One region of the Aquitalea sp. S1-19 genome, then DNA from elsewhere that is predicted to be linked to it. Evidence: predicted binding sites of a transcription regulator. Region 1 holds the regulator's gene; the other holds the start of a gene.
What was found. Region 1 encodes FNR, which switches genes on or off when oxygen is low (the NO sensors DNR and NnrR bind a similar motif). Its sites were predicted from a motif close to TTGATNNNNATCAA; they were not measured.
Positions count from the first base shown of each region.

Region 1 (9,779 bases):
AGGAGCCGCAGCCCAGGCAGCGGAGCTGGTCAGCAAGGCAGCGATAATAGCCAGTTTTTTCATCTTGTCATCCATCCTAAATATTCAGTGTGTGATCAGTTGTAACGGCCAAGAATGGCGCCACCGGCCCCACCGACAACCGCGCCCTTGATCGCGCCGTCAATACCATTACCCGACAGCAAGCCCAAGCCTGCGCCCAGTACCGCGCCTTTTTTGGCACCCTTGACAGCCTTGCGGCCCTTGCGGCCATTTTCGGTCAGTGCACCAACACCGCCGCCAATCACGGCACCACCAATGGCACCCTTGATGCCGTTGCCGCTCAGCAGACCGACACCGGCACCAAGGATGGCTGCATTCTTGGTACGATCACTGCGCTTATAAGCGTGAGCAGAAGCAGGAACGGCCAGTGCGGCCACGGTCGCAGCCAGCACGATGGTGCGAATAAAAGCCTTACTCATGTCGCAAACCCTCCGAAATTCATTGGTGCGCATTCTAAAACAGCCATTGCTTATTTAACAATGCCCTGTGCGAAAGCACACATCACGACTTAAAAGCGTTCGGGCAAGGGCTTGGCAATGACGATCCCGCCCTCTTCATTCAGCTGGATATAACCGCCGGTACGCAGCGCCTTGAGCATGCGGTTGACCATCTCCCGGCTCAGTCCTATACGCTCCCCCAGTTCACGCTGGGTCAAATGCAAACCCGGCGCAGCCGGGTGCGCTTGCGCATGCTGCTCCAGCGCTTCCAGCACCCGCTTGAGCCGGCTATAGCCATCCGGTTCGGACAGCATGGAAACAAAATTCAGCAAATGGTGCACGGCATGAGTCATCAATTCGGCAATCGAGCGCCAGGCCTGTGGCTTGGCATCCAGCGCCTGCACCAAAACATCCAGCGGCAGGCTAAAACCACGCGTGTCGCGTAGCGCCTGTACCGCCACGCCGAAAGGTCGCGGCTCGAACAAGGCATGCAAACCGATAATGTCGCCGGGCACAATATAACCGTAGCAGAAGGGGCGGCCCGCACGTTTGCCCGGCGTATAAGCCGTCATCAGCCCGTGAGTGACAAACAACACCTCATGTACGGTTTGCTGTATGGAAATAATGTCGCTGCCTGCAGCAAACGCCACCGCACGCCCTTGTGACAGCAAGGCCCGGCGCTCTTCGGCGGGCCACTGAGCAAAAAGCGGAAACAGCAACGATATCTCCATAGGGATTCCGCTTGTCCCTTCAACACTACAGTCCATCAACATACCCGTTACTTCTCCTGCAAACATTACTGCACAGTCTAGACTACCAAAATGACAGGAGGAATTAAGCATGCTGGCAGACGAACGCGCATTTCAAGCCCTGATCGATACTGTACAGGGCGCTCTGGTGCTGGTAACGCCGGCTGATGGCAAAATATTTGCCGCCAACCAGCTAGCCGCCATCTTACTGGGTATCCCGCGTGCTGACCTCATCGGTCAGCCGTTTTTCGGCCATCTGGCCGATCCGGGCGATGAAGCAAGCTTAATGGCCCGTCTCGCGCAGCAAGGCATGCTGTACAACGAAGAACTGGTCCTCAAGGCCAAAGGCGGCCATCAGTTCAGCGCCCAATTATCATTACGGGAAGTCGATTTTCTGCGTCCGGTTCTGGCCATCAGCTTTTCCGACCGCAGTGAAACCCTGATGATGGGCCGCCTGCTGGAAAGCGAACGGCAGGTCTGCGAACGCGTGCTCAAGCTAGCCAAGGAGCTCAAGCATGAGCCGCGCATCACCGATGCCGATGATTACCTCAGTGGCGTACTTGGCATGCCGGCACTTTTGTCCGGGCTGGCCCATGAAGTCGGCCGCGCCAACCGTTACGGCCATTCACTGTCTGCGCTGCTGATTTCCATTGAAGGCATACCCAGCTTCAATCATGAGCTGGATAGCGATACCGCAGGCTATATACGCCGCATGACCGGCAGCTTGTGCATGCAAAGCGCCCGTGACTGCGACCTGATTGCCCGGCGCGAAGATGGCTGTCTGCTGCTGGTTTTGCCCTATACCCAGATGCAAGGTGCGACCCGCGCCGCACGGCGTCTGATCGCCAGCCTGAGCCACCAACAATTTCAGGTCGCCGGTGAAAACCGCTCGGCCGCCGCCTGTGTCGGCTTGTCATCCTTACGCAAGGGCGAAAGCTCACACAAACACCTGCTCTCCCGCCTTGATCTTGCCCTGACACGCTCCCGTGCCCAAGGCATCAATACACTGGCACGCCAGCCCTGAGTTCTGGCGGAAACAAAAGCAAACGGCCGGTCAAACCGGCCGTTTTCCATGGCAGACGCAGATCAGGCCGTAATCTGTGGCAAACGGGCCAGGGCCGCAGCAATCGCCTCCTGCGGATACTCGTAGTCCTCGAGCGCACCGCTCAAATACTTGTCGTAACTTGCCATATCGAAGTGGCCATGGCCTGACAGATTGAAGAACAGCGTTTTCTCTTCGCCGCTTTCCTTGCAGCGCAAAGCCTCATCGATACAGGCGCGGATGGCATGGCAAGACTCGGGAGCCGGAATAAGTCCCTCGGCGCGGGCAAAAGCAACGCCCGCCTCAAAGGTCGCCAGCTGCGGCACGGAAACAGCCTCGATCAGCCCCTCATGGAAAAGCTGGGACACCAGACTGCTGGCGCCATGATAACGCAAGCCCCCGGCATGGATGGATGGCGGCATAAAGTCATGCCCCAACGTGTACTGCTTCATCAGCGGCGTCAGGCCGACCGAATCGCCAAAATCATAAGCATAATGGCCACGGGTCAGGCTGGGGCAAGAGCTGGGCTCCACCGCCACCAGACGAACCTGCTTGCGCCCTGCCGCATTGTCGGCAAAGAACGGGAAAGCCACGCCGCCAAAGTTGGAGCCGCCCCCGCAAGGCGCAAAAATCATGTCGGGCCAGGTGCCGGCCAGTTCGAACTGCTTGCGCGCCTCCAGCCCGATCACGGTCTGGTGCAGCAAGACATGGTTCAAGGCCGAACCCAGCGCATAGTGCGTATCCGGGCGGCTGGCTGCCTCTTCGACCGCCTCGGCAATCGCCAGCCCCAAGGAGCCGGGATTGTCAGGATTCTCGGCCAATGCTGCGCGGCCGGCCGTGGTCAGGCTGCTCGGGCTGGCCAGCACCTCGCCGCCCCAGGTCTGCATCATCGAGCGGCGGAACGGCTTTTGCTGGTAGCTGACATTGACCATATAGATACGGACATCAATACCAAACATCTCGCCGGCCAGCGACAAGGAGCTCCCCCATTGCCCGGCGCCGGTTTCGGTGGTCAGCCGGGTAATGCCCTCTTGCTTGTTGTAATACGCCTGCGGGATGGCCGAGTTCAGCTTGTGCGACCCGGCCGGACTTGCGCCCTCGTACTTGAAAAATATCTTGGCCGGCGTACCCAATGCCTCTTCCAACCGGCGCGCGCGCACCAAGGCGGTCGGACGCCACAGACGGTACAGCTCGCGGACTTCTTGCGGAATTTCGATCCAGCGCTCACGGCTGACCTCCTGTTCGATCAATGCCTGCGGAAAAATCGCAGACAGCGCGTCAGGGGTGAGCGGCTGGCCATCTGGGCCCAGCACCGGCTCGGGTGGCCTTGGCATATCGGCCACCACGTTGTACCAGTGGGTCGGAATCTCGTTATCGGGAAGCAGGAACTTGGTCTGTAGCATGGGCGGTATCCTCGTCAGTCTAAAAGCGGTGCAGGCAAATCACATCATGGGCAAAGCCCGGCAGATGGAAAAGGCAGCAAGTCATGGGAAAAATCCGGTAAAAGCACCAAACCAGACTACATGACATTCAACTTTCAGTGCAAGCCGCCAGCGTCTTGCTCAAAGGCTGGACAAAAAAAACCGCCGGACTCAAAAGCCGGCGGCAGACATCAGGCATGACACCCGTCAGATGGTCTTGGAGTAACGCGCCTGCGTCTTGCGCTCGCGCAAATGGCGGTCGAACACCATGGCGATATTGCGGATCAGGAAACGTCCGCGCGGCTCGACCATAATGAAATCGCCATCGAAACTCAGCAGTCCCAACTGCTGCAAAGTCTCCAGCTGCGGCAGTTCGGCGGCAAAATACTCACGGAAATTAATGCCGTAAACCTCTTCTATCGCCGACACCGACAGCGAGAAGCGGCACATCAGCGCCTGGATAATGGCACGGCGCAGGATATCATCGCTGTCCAGCATATAGCCGCGCATCACCGGCAAATGCCCGCCGTCCAGTGCTGCGTAATACTGCTCGATATCCTTCTCGCTCTGCACAAAGCTGGCCCTCACCTTGCCGATAGAGGACACGCCAAGGCCTATCATGTCGCAATCGGCGTGAGTGGAATAGCCCTGGAAATTGCGCTGCAAACGCCCTTCGGCCAGAGCGCGCGACAAGTCATCCTCAGGCTTGGCAAAGTGGTCCATGCCAATAAACACATAGCCGGCATCAGCCAGTTGTTTGACCGAGCTTTGCAGGATATCCAGCTTGGCCGCAGCCGAGGGCAGCTCGGCTTCATTGATACGGCGCTGCGGCATAAACACGGTCGGCAGATGCGCATAGTTATAAAGCGCCACCCGATCCGGCGAAATAGCAATCACCTTGGCCAAAGTCGCCGCCACCGAGGCCGGCGTTTGTAGCGGCAGGCCGTAGATCAGATCCACGCTCACCGATTTGAAGCCGGCTTCGCGCGCCGCCGCAATCACCGCCAGCGTTTCTTCCTCGCTTTGCACGCGGTTCACCGCCTGCTGCACGGCAGGGTCGAAATCCTGAATACCGACGCTCATACGGTTAAAGCCCAGCGCCGCCAGTTTGAAGACCGTCTCGCGCCCGACCTTGCGCGGATCGATCTCGATCGAATACTCGCCTTCAGGCTTGAAGTCGAAATGCGCCTTGAGCATGCCCATCAGCCGCTCCAGCTGCGCATCCGACAAAAAGGTCGGCGTGCCGCCACCGAAGTGCAGCTGCACCAGTTGCTCGCGACCGCCCATGGCGGCAGTGACCAGCTTGATTTCCTTTTCCAGGTAATCGAGATAGAGATCGGCGCGCGCTTTATCCTTGGTAATGATCTTGTTACAGCCGCAGTAGTAGCAAACGGTGTTACAAAACGGAATATGCACGTATAATGATATGGCTTTGCGGTTGGCACCGATGCGGCGCTGACTCAACACGCGCAGATAATCCGCTTCGCCAAAAGCCGGACCAAAACGATCCGCCGTCGGGTAGGAGGTATATCTGGGGCCGGAGCCGTCAAGTTGTTCTATTAGCTTGCGGTCGAACTCGAAACGGGATGGCGAAAAAATTTGGGCGGCGCTCATAATGTCCGATACCGGTGGTCAATCTATTGGCAGAGTGGTAAATTCGCACAGCTATGTCTACCCCGCTTTGACAAGCGTCAAGCTTCTCCTGAAAGAGCATTGAATCTTACGTATGCCAGAACAGAACAACAGTCATCTGCACGCCCTCAAGGTTTCCTGCTCTAACTGCACGTTGCGTGAACTGTGCCTACCTGTCGGGCTGAACCGCGACGAGCTTGCCCAGCTGGATGCCGTGATCCGTCAAAGCCGGCGCCTCAAGCGCGGCGAGTACATGTTCCGCAGCGGTGAAGCATTCAAATCGCTGTTTGCCATACGTACCGGCTTTTTCAAGACCTGCATGTCCAGCCAGGATGGTCGTGAACAAGTCACCGGCTTTCACATGTCGGGGGAGCTCTTGGGTATGGATGGCATTTCGGCCAATGTCCACGGCTGTGACGCGATAGCGCTGGAAGACAGCGAAGTTTGCGAGCTGCCATTTACCCGCATGCAAAGCCTGAGCCGCGACAGTCCCAGCCTGCAGCATCATTTCTATCGCCTGATGAGCCGCGAGATCGTACGCGACCAGAGCATTATGCTGTTACTGGGCAATATGAAAGCCGACGAACGTCTGGCGGCATTCTTGCTGAATGTCTCCTCGCGTCTGGCTACCCGTGGCTTTGCCGCCAACGACTTTATCCTGCGCATGAGTCGCGAAGAAATCGGCAGCTTCCTCGGTCTTAAGCTGGAGACGGTCAGCCGTACCTTGTCCAAATTCCAGCAGCAAGGCTGGATCAAGGTCGACCACAAGCATATCCAGCTATACCAGACCGATGAGCTGAAGAACCTGATCTCGGGCTGCATCCACGCGCAAAGCCATTAAGTGATGGCTTTGCCTGATTAAAGGCAAGCCATCACCGCCCCCCAGCTCATACCCGCGCCAGTAATGCGTCCAGTCGCGCGGCATCCGGCCAGGAAGCCGGCATCACAAAACCGCGCGCCACTTCGCCCCAGACCCCGTCGCTGTCCTGCTTAAGCTCGGCCAGCAGTTGCGGTGACGCTACCATTTGCAAGTGCTGGCGCAATCCGGCCTCATCCTGCGTATCTTCTTCCTGTACCTGTGCAGGAGCCAGCCAGCGCTCGCGCGCCAGATGCACCCAGCGCGTAGCGGCATGCGTGCGCGGCCAGGCTTCATCCAGCGGCGCACACCAGCCCCGCGTCAGCCCCGCATCCAGCGGCACAAAATCTGGCGGATAGAAAAACCAGCCCGCCAGCAACAGTTCGCGCCGGCAAGCGGAAAAATCGGCAGGCAACAGCCCCTGTGCACAAGCATGATCCGACAACGCCAGTTGCTGCGTGAGTTTATGCGCTTTGAGCGGCCAGGCATCATTCAGCCCCGGCCCTATCAATACGCTCCCCGCCTGCGGCGCTTGCAAATAGAACTTGCTGGCAGTCTCCAGATGCCAGGGTTCGCCGTTCACACGCAACAAAAAATCAAACTCACCCAGCGTCAGCCCCGCCTGATCACGCAAGGCCAGGCCATGCGCGACCACCTCGATATGCGGCCGCAAGTGAAACCAGAACAACAAAAGCTGCTCGGCATAATGCCCCAGACGCAAACGCGGACTCGCCGCCAGACAAGAGAGTAAGGCTGCAGGATCCCTATCCAGCTCAGCCAGACAGGCCAGACCCTCTGCCCCCAGCAGGCGGGCACGCGGGCAAGGCGGGCCGAAATGCACCGGAGGCGGTGCACACAGCAAAAAAGCCAGATCGCGCACTTCCGGATGCGCGTAAGGCAGGTGCAAGGAACTAGCTGCGTTCGATCTTGCCATGCTCGGCCGCCACCCGCTCGATCTGCTTGCAAAAACCGCGCAGGATATCGATTTCATCGCGCTCAAGGCCGGCACGGCCAAACAGGGTGCGCATGCGCCGCATCAAGCGCTCGCTATTGCGGCGGCGGAAGTAGCCGATATCGTCCATCGCCTGCGCCAGATGGCCGCACAAACCTTCCACCTCGTCCAGTGTCGCCGGCTCGCCTGCGGGTTTGAGATAGTCCATCTCGAAACCGCTGTGACTGAACAGCTCGTAACACATCACCTGCACCGCCATGGCCAGATTCAGCGAGAAATAATCCGGGTTGCCGGCAATGGTCACCAGCCGGTTGCACTGCTCGACTTCGCCTATCGACAGACCGAAGGTTTCATTACCGAACACCAGCGCGACCTGCTCGCCGGCCTGCGCACGCGCCACCAGTTCCGGCGTCGCCTCGCGCGGCACCGCCAAAGGCGTCGTCAGTTCGCGCCGACGGCTGGTCAATGCACAGGCTACGGTCACACCGCTCAGCGCCTCGGCCAGAGATGCAACCACGGTGGCCTGCTCCAGTACATCGACGGCACCGGAAGCCAGCGTATCCGCCTCGGGGCTGGGAAAGACTTTGGGTTCAACCAGATAGAGCCGGGTCAGGCCCATGGTTTTCATGGCGCGTGCGGCCGAGCCGATATTGCCCGGGTGGCTGGTACGGGTCAGAACGACCCGAATGTTCTTCAAAAAATCAGGGACTTGGGGTTTATTCATCAGCTGTTTACGAGTAGAATGCCGGCCATTATGAAACCCCGCGCAATGCGTCGGGGTTTTTTGTTCCTTAACCGAAATTGTTAGTGGCAGGCACGGCGCGCGTTGGTGAGCCGCGTGCCTGTTGCGTCCAGATTGTAGAGGCCGTCCATGCAAATGCATCCGATGCTAAATATCGCGGTAAAAGCTGCCCGCCGTGCAGGTAGCGTGATTCAGCGCGCATCGCACAATATCGACATCATCCGCGTCGAGAAAAAGAGTGCAAACGACTTCGTGACCGACGTGGATCGTGCCGCCGAGCAGGCCATTATCGACGTCATTCTCGAGGCTTATCCGTCGCACGCCATTCTAGCAGAAGAGTCCGGTGCCAAAGGCATGGGCGCCTCCGAATACGAGTGGATCATCGACCCGATCGACGGCACCACCAACTTTCTGCACGGCCACTCGCAATACGCCATTTCCATCGCGCTGGCCCACAAGGGTCAGGTCATCGAGGCCGTTGTTTACGACCCTAGCCGCAACGACCTTTACACTGCCAGCCGCGGCGTAGGCGCCTTCCTCAACGAGCGCCGCATCCGCGTCTCCAAGCGCATTCAGATGAACGAATGCCTGATCGCCACCGGTTTCCCGGTCGTGGACCAGAGCATGATCGACACCTACCTTGCCATTCTGAAAGATGTCATCGCCAAGAGTGCCGGTGCCCGTCGTGAAGGCGCAGCCTCGCTTGACCTGTGTAATGTGGCTTGCGGCCGCATGGACGGCTTCTTCGAATTCAACCTCAAGCCGTGGGACATCGCGGCAGGCAGCCTGATCGTACAGGAAGCCGGCGGCATCGTGACCGATATGAAGGGCGAGCAGACCTGGCTGGAAAGCGGCGACATCGTTGCCGCCAGCCCTAAGGTCTTGGCGCAGCTTCTGCACATCATCGCACCGCATGTAGCCTGAAGCGCGCATGCCGGATGACGGTATTGCCGGCTTGACGTAAAATCAGCACGCCCAACGCCCCGCCAGTCGGGGCGTTGTCGTCTTTGTCACCCCTAGCCCAGAAGACCAGCATGAGCGCAGCCCACACCCCGATGATGCAGCAATATCCAAGTCTACACACCAATAAAGTCTAAATCACTTGCCTGGCAAGGACTGCAGCACTGTTTGTGGTTACGGTTTTAAACACTTTTGTCCTGATTTTGTCCTGAAATTTCTGAAAAATCTGATATATCCGATATATTATTCATACATAAACATCAAATTGATCGTGCTTTTTAAACGCAAAACATAAAAATCACAGCCTCACCTCTTCCATCCCAGCAATCGCCAGAGAGCGTCGACCACCACCACCCCCAGCGTAAATGTACACCCCAGAAACAGACTGCCAACGGCAATCTCTTGCCAGTGAGGCCAGAATAGCCAGCAAGCAGTCAGCACGAATGGCGAGACGCCGATCAGGTAGAAGAGCAGTCTCAGTCGCATAGAAAGTGTAGGCACGTCACACTCCTCACTGAAGATAAATTCATTTCACATAACCGCAGATTGGGTGAACGGCGGTAATTTGTTAAGCTGCGCAGATAGAACTTCAAATTTACCTGTCTGCGTGCCTTATGACCCTACCTGCTTCTGCTACCCCGCTTCAAAACCTACTTAGATCTTTCCGTGAGGCTGCCGTTTCCGAACGCGAAAAAGGCACTTACTTCGAAGAGTTGTTCGTCTGCTACCTGCGCAACGAGCCGACCTACCGTGACCTGTACAGCGAGGTGTGGACCTACGCCGACTGGGCTGCGTTGCAAGGGTTGCCTAAGAAGGATACGGGGATTGATCTGGTGGCCAAGACCGCCGGCACTGACGAGATCCACGCCATCCAGTGCAAATTCTACGCTGAAGATTACAAGGTTCAGAAATCCGATATCGACAGTTTCTTTACCGCCTCGGGCAAGAA
Region 1 is NZ_RJTZ01000046.1:3,882-13,660, forward strand. Features, by position in the region: gene EGI20_RS08690 (YmgD family protein) at 1-63, opposite strand, end outside; gene EGI20_RS08695 (YMGG-like glycine zipper-containing protein) at 96-458, opposite strand; gene EGI20_RS08700 (Crp/Fnr family transcriptional regulator) at 548-1,207, opposite strand; gene EGI20_RS08705 (GGDEF domain-containing protein) at 1,317-2,249, shown strand; gene EGI20_RS08710 (TrpB-like pyridoxal phosphate-dependent enzyme) at 2,312-3,670, opposite strand; gene EGI20_RS08715 (hypothetical protein) at 3,669-3,794, shown strand; gene hemN (oxygen-independent coproporphyrinogen III oxidase) at 3,896-5,302, opposite strand; gene fnr (fumarate/nitrate reduction transcriptional regulator Fnr) at 5,415-6,161, shown strand; gene EGI20_RS08730 (DUF1853 family protein) at 6,208-7,110, opposite strand; gene EGI20_RS08735 (RNA methyltransferase) at 7,088-7,852, opposite strand; gene EGI20_RS08740 (inositol monophosphatase family protein) at 8,006-8,794, shown strand; gene EGI20_RS08745 (hypothetical protein) at 9,137-9,331, opposite strand; gene EGI20_RS08750 (DEAD/DEAH box helicase) at 9,445-9,779, shown strand, end outside.

Region 2 (9,779 bases), on a different contig from region 1:
CAGCTCGCGCTGCCCCATCAAAACATCCATCTTGGTTTCCACTCCAGATCCGGCAACAAGACCGAAACAATTATTAGCACATTCTATAATGCAAAAATAATGCAAATGGACGACAATTGCGTCCAATCACACGAAAAGCCCGACATCCTGCCGCAAAATACAGTGACAAGCCACTGGTAAGCGCAATGCGGGCTATCTACCATAAAGCAAGCGTGTCATCAGAGGCCATGACAGATAAACACTCTGGCCCTCTCCCGCAACGCCTCTCCAACAAAAACAGGAAACTCGCCATGTCTAAAATGTCTCTTCGCCTGACCGCCACCGTCGTAGCCGGTGCTCTTGCCCTCACCGCGTGTACCACCAACCCGATGACTGGCCAAAGTGAAATGAACAAAGCCGCAACCTACGGCTTGGGCGGTGCGGCCGTATGCGGTGCCATCGGCGCACTGGTCTCCGGCAGCAAGGGCGCGCGTAATGCGGCACTGGCCTGTGGTGCCCTCGGTGCCGGCGTCGGCGTATATATGGACAATCAGGAAAAAGAACTGCGTGCCAAGCTGGCCAACACCCAGGTTCAGGTTAACCGCGTCGGTGACCAGATCAAACTGGTGATGCCGGAAAACATCACTTTTGCACTTAACAGCGCTTCGCTCAATAGCGGCGCACAGCGCTCGCTCGCCGATGTGGCCGGCGTACTCAACCAGTACCCGGAAACCACCATCACCGTCAATGGCTATACCGACAGCACCGGTGCGCTGGCTTACAATATGAAGCTGTCGCGTGAACGCGCACAATCGGTGGCCAATATCCTGCGCAACAATGGCGTAGCCGGCAACCGCATCGCAACCCAGGGTTATGGCCCGGAAAGCCCGGTTGCCAGCAATGCCACGGCAGCAGGGCGCGCCCAGAACCGCCGTGTGGAAATCCTGATCAATCCCAAGCCACAATAAGTCCGCTTTTCTACGCAAAAAGCCGCCGCTCCCGGCAAGGGGGGCGGCGGCTTTTTTACCTTCCAGCGCTTAAAGCAACAGACCGATCAAAGGCGCCAGCAGCACCATCGCCACCCCGCACAACATCATGGTCAGGCTGGCAACCACGCCTTCTTCCTCGCCGATTTCACCGGCTTTGGCCGTGCCCGCACCATGGGCTGCCGCACCAAACAAGGCACCGCGCGCCAAAGGGCTACGCACCCGAAACAGCAGCAACAGCAACTCGCCCAACGACATGCCGACCACACCGGTTATTACCACAAAAATCGCCACCAGTTGCGGGTTCGCCCCGAGATGAGCAGCACTCGCCAGGGCAAACGGCGTACTGACCGAGCGCGGCGCCAGACTGCGCACCACCGTTTCCGGTAGGGAAAAAGCATGCGCCAGCCAGACCGAACTGCCCACGCCGACCACGATGCCGGTAAGTACACCAGCAAGCAAGGTGATCCAGTTAGCGCGAATCAGTGCACGTTGCTGATAGATGGGGATCGCGAAGGCTACGGTCGCCGGTCCCAATAGCCAGGTCAGATAGCGTGTATCCTGCCAATAGTGGGCAAAGGGTATGTCGCACAGCAAAAGCAAAGACACCAGCAATACCGGCACCAGAAAAATAGGCGCAGACCACCAGCGCTTCAGGCGCAGGTGCAAGTGCTTAACTAATACATACAGCAGCAGCGTCACCAGCAGGCACAACACCGAACTTAGCGCAAACATAGCGCGCCCTCCTCCCGCTTGGCACGCAAATGCCTGAAGCGCAGCAAGCGGTAACAGCGATCAACGACCAGCGCGGTTGACAGCATCACGCATGCGGTCGACAGCACGATCACCGCCATAATGCGTATCCCATTCTGCTCGAACAGCGCGGTAAACTGCACCACCGCCACCACCGCGGGGATGAAAAACAGCAACATCTCGGCCAATAGCCAGCGCGAGCCTTGCTCCACCCAACTCACAGACAGCCACCTAGCTTGCAAGGCCAGAAACAGCAGTACAAGCCCCAACACGCCACCGGGCAGCGCCGGCATAAAGCGCTCGCACAAAGCCTGAGCACACCACCACCATAAGGAAAGCAAGGCAACTTGCCATACCGTGCATAGCGTTTTTTTAAGCGCGGGGACCATGGTCGTTATACTGTCGAGTGGACTGAACTATCCAGTGTATGCGCGGTCTACAAATAGATAAAATGAATTAAACTAACAATAAACATTCCAGAAAGGAATGCATGGATATTCGTGCCTTACGTTACTTTGCCGCGGTGGTACGCGAACAAAGCTTTACCCGTGCTGCCGACAGCCTGTTTGTCACCCAGCCCACCATCAGCAAAATGGTGCGCCAACTGGAAGATGAGCTGGGAACACCACTATTGCTGCGACAGGGGAAAAGCATCACGCTGACAGATGCCGGCAAGGTGACGCTTGCCCGCGCCGAAGACATGCTGCACAGCATGCAGTTGCTCAAACGCGAGCTAATTGACCTGTCTGAACTCAAATCCGGCGAACTGGTATTCGGCTTGCCGCCCATGGTGGGCGCGGCCTACTTTGCCCCTGTTGTCAGCCGCTTTCGCGAACACTACCCCAAGATCGAACTCAAGCTGGTTGAAACAGGGGCGCTGGCAGTAGAAAGCCAGATACGCTCAGGGGAGGTCGAGCTCGGCATTGCCGTACTGCCGGTCAATACCGACGATTTCAGCACGCTGGCCGTAGTCAACGAACCGCTCTGCCTAGTAGCGCCTGCCAACTCGGCTTGGCATGGCCGGGAATCCGTCTTGCTATCGGAGCTCACCGAGCAGGCTTTTGTACTCTATCCGCCGGACTTTACCCTGACCGCGCACATTGCCAACGCTTTCCGCCAGATGGACAAGCCGCTGAATATTGTCGGCACGAGCGCACAATGGGACTTTCTGGCCGAACTGGTCGGCGCACGCCTTGGCATTACCTTGCTGCCACACTCGGTCGCCCAGCGCCTGGATCCGGCCAAATTCGACCTGATAGCACTTGCCGACCCCGATTTGAGGTGGCATCTTGCGCTGATCTGGCGCAACGGCGCCTACCTCTCACATGCCGCCCGCGCCTGGATCGACACCACGCGCAGCGTGCTGGCCCCTACTAAGGACAAATCATGAAACGCTGGATACTGCTACTGACGCTCACCTTGCTGAGCGCCTGCTCGACCCTGGGACTGGAAAAGCCCAAGGTCAGTCTGGTCGATATCAAGCCCAGCAGCAAAAGTACACTATTTGAACAAGCTTTCGATGTCAGCCTGCGCATCAGCAACCCCAACAGTTTTGCGCTGTCGGGCAAGGGTGTGAAATTCGCGTTGCAAGTCGATGACAAAAGGCTGGCAGACGGGATGAGCAACAAGCCGTTTGAAATTCCGGCCCGCTCAAGCAGTGTCATCACCGTCAGAATGCACACCTCGCTAGCGGACTGGCTCAAGCAACTGGGCAATGCATTGGCCAGCCCGAATAGCGGCATCGCCTACCAGCTGGAAGGACAGATTACCGATGTGAACGGCATTGCCAGCCTGCCTTTTAGCAGCAAGGGCAACTGGTCTTTGGCCGAAAAAATGGGATTCAAACCTTAATGGACAAAAGGCGGTGCACAGTACGCCGCCTTCTCCCGCACCACCATGCCAGCTGCGCCTTGACTGCAGCACGACACCCACTGTCGTCCCCGGCAAATTTGCCCGCATAGCCAGACGCACCCTCGCCCTGCACTACGCTTTAGCTTTAGCTTTTCCTACCACCAAGCGAATAGACATAGGCGCCCATTAGTCATACCATTTGTAGCACATACACATAAACCATCCGGCTACCCCCGCTACAAGCTTGCGCGGGGGCGATGCGACAAGGTGACCATGATGCCCATTGTGCTTGGTTTGCTGATTGCGCTACATATCTGCTGGCCAGTCTGGCGTAAACAGCTAGCCAGCCGCAGTTTATGTGCGAGCGATTATGTACTGGCACTAGCCATCGGCACGCTGGAACTTGGACTGATGGCCATGCAATACCATTCCATCCCGGCAGCGACCACCTATCTGTTTGCCGGCATCCCCGCCGCCACCTATTTGCTTGCCACATCACTGGACATGTTTTCAGCAGAGTCTTAATTCTGTAAGGCCGGCTCAATGCAACAATTAATTGCGATCACTTGCCATATTTGATATAAAACTCTTAACCTTTGTCATTAAAGTGAGGGATAGCATGATGGCTGCGTTACTAGGCGTGCTGGTTGCCGCCCATATCTGCTGGCCTATCTGGTACTGGCAACTACACGGCAAATCCTTGCGCCGCGCCAACTGGTTACTGGCATTTTTGTTTGCCGCTCTGGATCTTGGCTTTATCGCCAGCCAGATACAGGGGGAAACCGGTCAGGCCGTCCTGCTATTCTCAGGCATTCCCGCCGCCATCTATCTGCTTGCCTTCCTCACAGAAAAGCCGCACAAACAACCCTGAGCAAAAAGCATCTGGACGCCGAAGCGTCCAGTATCCGTTTAGCCCTTGGCGCTACGCGCACGCTTGATCATAATTCCGATCAGCACGCATACGATCACGGTCGTTGCCCCGATCACAGCCAGACTCGCCCGGCCCACATTATCCGACAATAACAGCGTCCACAGTTCCATCTGACTTTCCTCCCGGCTCGCTCACAAAATATGCATTAAGATTAAATTGGCACGCGAAATGTCAACTTGATCAAGATCAAGCCCCGGCCAATCCCTCGCGCTTGCGACAGGAAAAGCGCCGCCTTATTGCCTGTGGAGGAGAACATGCCGGCAATTGCCGTGATTGGTGGTGGCATCAATGGCGTGATGAGCGCATGGGCGCTGGCGCGCGCAGGCCACACGGTCACCCTGTTCGAACGCGATACGCTGATTTCCCACACAAGCCAGGCCTCGTCCAAGCTGCTGCACGGCGGACTACGCTATCTGGAAAACGGCGAGATTTCGCTGGTGCGACGTGCGCTGGCCGACCGCGACTGGTGGCTGGCACAAGACAGCAAACTGGCCAGCCCGCTGGCTATCTGCCTGCCGCTCTATCGCCACGCTCGCCGCGCGCGCTGGCAGCTCAAGGCCGGCTTGTGGCTTTATGACCACCTGGCCGGGCATTCCGCCCTGCCCCGTCATGCATTTGTGCCGCCCGCTGCCCTATTGCAAAACGGCGACCGGCTTTGCCCGCACCAGCTGCTGGGTGGCTACCGTTACTACGATGCGCAGATGGACGATGCCAGACTGGGCTTATGGGCAGCAAAACAAGCCCGTACGGCAGGCGTCAGCCTCAATGAACATGCGCGCGTCAGCAGGATCAACTGCGATGGCAGCCTGCAGCTAGACGGGCAGCATCTGCAGTTTGACGCCATCATCAATGCCTGCGGCCCGTGGGCCGAGCGCTTACTCACAGAGAGCCAGATCGCCAGCCCCTTAATGCTGGACACGGTGCGCGGCAGCCATATCGTGCTCGATCGCCCCTTGTCGCAAGGCTATCTGCTGGAAGTAGCGGGCGAGCGGCGGGTGGTGTTTGTCCTGCCCTGGCAAGGACAAACCCTGATCGGCACCACCGAACAGCGGCAAGCGCCCGATGCGCCTGTCGCGTGCAGCGATGCCGAGGCCATCTATCTGCTGAGGCTTTATAACGACTACTTCCCGCCGGCAAGTGAAAACGAGATTTGCCGGCGTTATGCCGGTATAAGGCCGCTACTGAAAAGCGCACGCGACCCCAACCGCGCGCAACGCGAACATGCACTGATTACGCAGGGCCGCTTGCTGTCGGTGTTCGGCGGCAAGTGGACCACCTCGCCTTCGCTGGCACGCGAGGTGGTTTTGCGCGTGGACCGACAGCTAAGAACATGAAAAAAGCCGCCCGGTTTACCCGGGCGGCTTCTGGTTTTGACAAGACGATCTATCAGATCATGTTCTTGCTTTTGAGCAGCTCGTACATGGTCTTGCCGATCTCGGCCGGGCTGCGGGTATAGGCGATGCCGGCTTTCTCGAAAGCCTTGAACTTCTCTTCGGCCGTGCCCTTGCCGCCGGAGATGATGGCACCGGCGTGGCCCATGCGCTTGCCTTTAGGGGCGGTCACGCCAGCGATATAGCCAACAACCGGCTTGGTCACATAGGACTTGGCAAATTCGGCCGCTTCTTCTTCGGCCGAACCACCGATTTCACCGATCATTACGATGGCGTCGGTATCCGGATCATCCTGGAACAGTTTGAGCGCATCGATATGCGACAGACCCGGGATAGGGTCGCCACCGATACCGATACAGGTCGACTGGCCCAGACCCAGAGCGGTGGTCTGCGCTACGGCTTCATAGGTCAGCGTGCCGGAGCGGCTGACGATGCCGATACGACCCGGGTTGTGGATGTGCCATGGCATGATGCCGATCTTGCACTCGCCCGGGGTGATGATGCCTGGGCAGTTCGGGCCGATCAGGCGCACGCCTGCTTCGTCGACGGCTTTTTTCACATACAGCATGTCCAGTGTCGGCACGCCTTCGGTGATGCAGACAATCAGCTTCACGCCGGAAGCGACGGCTTCAAGGATGGAATCCTTGGCAAAAGCTGCCGGTACATAGATAACCGAGGCATCCGCCTGGGTTTCACGTACGGCATCCTTCATGGTGTTGAACACTGGCAGACCCAGATGCTCGGAACCGCCCTTGCCCGGGGTCACACCGCCCACCACCTTGGTGCCGACTTTCAGCGCCTGCTCGGCGTGGAAAGTGCCGTTTTTGCCGGTAAAGCCCTGCACCAGCACCTTCGTGTCTTTATTTACGAGAACGCTCATCTTGATATCCTTGTTCGGTGCGGGTGATTACAGAGCAGCTACGGCGGCAACAATCTTCTCGGCCGCGTCGTTCAGGCCTTGGGCCGAAGTCAGCTTGAGACCGGACTCTTCCAGGATCTTGGCACCCAGTTCGGCATTATTGCCTTCCAGACGCACCACCACCGGTACCGTGACATTGACTTCCTTCACGGCTGCGATAATGGCTTCGGCGATCATGTCGCAACGCACGATGCCGCCGAAGATATTGATCAGCACGCCCTTGACCGAGCTGTCGGCCAGAATCAGCTTGAACGCTTCAACCACGCGCTCCTTGGTGGCACCACCGCCTACATCGAGGAAGTTGGCTGGCTGGCCGCCCTTGAGCTTGATGATGTCCATGGTGGCCATCGCCAGGCCCGCACCGTTCACCATGCAGCCGATATTGCCTTCCAGCGCCACATAGTTAAGGTCGAACTCGGACGCTTTCACTTCGCGCTCGTTCTCCTGGCTCTTGTCGCGCATCGCCAGCAGTTCCGGGTGGCGGTACAGCGCGTTGGAGTCGAGGTTGATCTTGCCGTCCACGCAAGCCAGTTCGCCATTTTCGCGCAGCGCCAGCGGGTTCACTTCGAACAGGGCAAAGTCGTTTTCCATAAACGCGTCGTACGCGCCCAGCATCAGCTTGCTGAATGCCGCAATTTGCGCGCCCTTCAGGCCCAGCGCAAAGGCGCAATCGCGAGCCTGGAATGGCTGCATGCCAACCAGCGGATCGACTTCGACCTTGATGATTTTTTCCGGGGTTTCTTCAGCGACTTTTTCAATCTCGACACCGCCTTCGGTGGAGACCATAAACACCACGCGCTGGCTGCCACGGTCAACCACGGCACCCAGATACAGTTCGCGCTCAACCGGGTACATGTCTTCGCACACCAGTACCGAATGCACCGGCTGGCCGGCGGCGTCGGTCTGGTAGGTCACCAGATTGGTGCCGATCAGGCGCGCAGCTTCGGCAGCGGCTTCTTCGCGGCTTTTCACCACTTTCACGCCACCTGCCTTGCCACGACCACCGGCATGCACCTGGGCCTTGACCACGGCAAACTTGCCGCCCAGCGCATCGTAGGCAGCGGCAGCTTCTTCAGCCGTAGCGGCCAGAATGCCTTTTTGTACCGGCAGGCCGTAACGGGCCAGCAGCTCTTTCGCTTGGTATTCGTGCAGGTTCATTTATGGTTTCCTTTTATTGGAAATCGGACGGCCTTCATGAGCCATCCTGATTTTTTGCCCTAAAGCTTGCGCCTTAGAGCCTGGGCTTCGCTACGGGAAATCAGGGCGCGGCGTAACGTACACGGATGGCAATCAGCAACAGACCGCCCACACACGCCAGCAACACAGGCCATTTCAGGCGCCGCCTTGCAGCGCCCGACATGACATAGACCGAAACGGGGAAGGTCGCACCAGCCAGAAACAGCTTGATCCCCCGCATACGGTCGAATACACCGGCCTCATCAAAGCCGATTTTCACTAGCCACATCAAGGCTGCCACCAGCATCAGCACGCCCAGCATGACTGCGTTGGCAATCAACTCCATCAGGCACTTTCATAAGACCAGCCCCGAAGAGCCGGCCGGATTCAATCAACCGTGCAGTGCGCGCTTGTCAACGGCCAGCGCCGCTTCGTGCACCACTTCGGACAAGGACGGATGGGCATGGATAATGCGCGCCAGATCTTCGCTGGCCGCCTTGAATTCCATGGACACCACGCCTTCGGTCACCAGCTCGGACACCATAGGCCCGATCATGTGCAGACCGAGGATGCGGTCGGTCTTGGCACAGGCCAGGATCTTGACCGTGCCTTGTGCCTGACCCAGGCCCAGCGCGCGACCGTTGGCGGCAAAGCCGGAAGAACCCTTCTTGTACTCGATGCCTGCGGCCTTGAGTTGCTCTTCGGTCTTGCCGACCCAGGCGATTTCCGGACTGGTGTAAATCACCCAAGGGATCACGTTAAAGTCGACATGCGGCTTCTGGCCGGCGATACGCTCGGCCACCGCTACACCCTCTTCGGACGCCTTGTGCGCCAGCATAGGGCCGCGCACCACATCGCCAATCGCCCACACATTCGGCAAATTGGTGTGGCAGTTGTCGTCCACCACCACGAAGCCGCGCTCGTCCAGCTGCAAGCCGACTGCGTCGGCACCCAGGCCGCTGGTATTAGGCACGCGGCCGATGGAGACGATCAGCTTGTCGAATTCGGCTACCGTCGCTTCGCCGCCGACTTCATAGGCCACACTGACCTTGTCACCCAGATTCTTGATCTCGCCTATCTTCACGCCCAGCTTGATATCCAGCCCGGTGTTTTTGGTCAGCGTCTTGAAGGCTTCCTTGGCAATTTGCTGGTCGGCTGCAGCAAGGAAGGTCGGCATGGCTTCAAGGATGGTGACGTCGGCACCGACGCGCTTCCACACCGAGCCCATTTCCAGACCGATCACACCGGCACCGATCACGCCCAGACGGGCAGGCACTGCATCTACATTCAGCGCGCCTTCGTTGTCGAGCACGGTGACGTTGTCGATAGTGACACCCGGCAACTGGCGCACGCTGGAGCCGGTGGCAACAATCACATGCGTCGCTTCAATGGCATCGACCGTGTCGCCGTTTTTCACTTCCAGCTGCCACTTCTCGCCGCTGCGACCCTTGAGCGAGCCCAGGCCATGCAGACTGGTCACCTTGTTCTTCTTGAACAAGAAGCCGATACCGGCGGTGAGCTTGTCAACGATGCCGTCCTTGCGCGCAATCATCTTGGCCGCGTCAAACTTGGCGCCTTCCACGCTGATGCCGTGTTCAGCAAAATCGTGGGCAATGGCGTGGAAGTTTTCGCTCGACTGCAACAGCGCCTTGGACGGAATGCAACCGACGTTCAGGCAGGTACCGCCCAGCGACGGCTTGCCGCTTTTGCCGACAAAGGCATCGATACAGGCAGTATTAAAACCCAGCTGGGCGGCACGAATAGCGGCAACATAACCGCCGGGGCCGGCGCCG
Region 2 is NZ_RJTZ01000007.1:10,160-19,938, forward strand. Features, by position in the region: gene EGI20_RS01865 (acyl-CoA thioesterase) at 1-30, opposite strand, end outside; gene EGI20_RS01870 (YiaD family glycine zipper/OmpA-like lipoprotein) at 291-947, shown strand; gene EGI20_RS01875 (LrgB family protein) at 1,017-1,700, opposite strand; gene EGI20_RS01880 (CidA/LrgA family protein) at 1,688-2,107, opposite strand; gene EGI20_RS01885 (LysR family transcriptional regulator) at 2,209-3,108, shown strand; gene EGI20_RS01890 (LEA/WHy family protein) at 3,105-3,569, shown strand; gene EGI20_RS01895 (hypothetical protein) at 3,846-4,094, shown strand; gene EGI20_RS01900 (hypothetical protein) at 4,192-4,440, shown strand; gene EGI20_RS01905 (DUF3149 domain-containing protein) at 4,479-4,610, opposite strand; gene EGI20_RS01910 (glycerol-3-phosphate dehydrogenase/oxidase) at 4,755-5,834, shown strand; gene sucD (succinate--CoA ligase subunit alpha) at 5,887-6,771, opposite strand; gene sucC (ADP-forming succinate--CoA ligase subunit beta) at 6,799-7,968, opposite strand; gene EGI20_RS01925 (hypothetical protein) at 8,069-8,332, opposite strand; gene lpdA (dihydrolipoyl dehydrogenase) at 8,378-9,779, opposite strand, start outside.
Region 2: EGI20_RS01905 (DUF3149 domain-containing protein) is a predicted target of FNR. The motif match lies at 4,677-4,690, and genes of this name have one in related genera.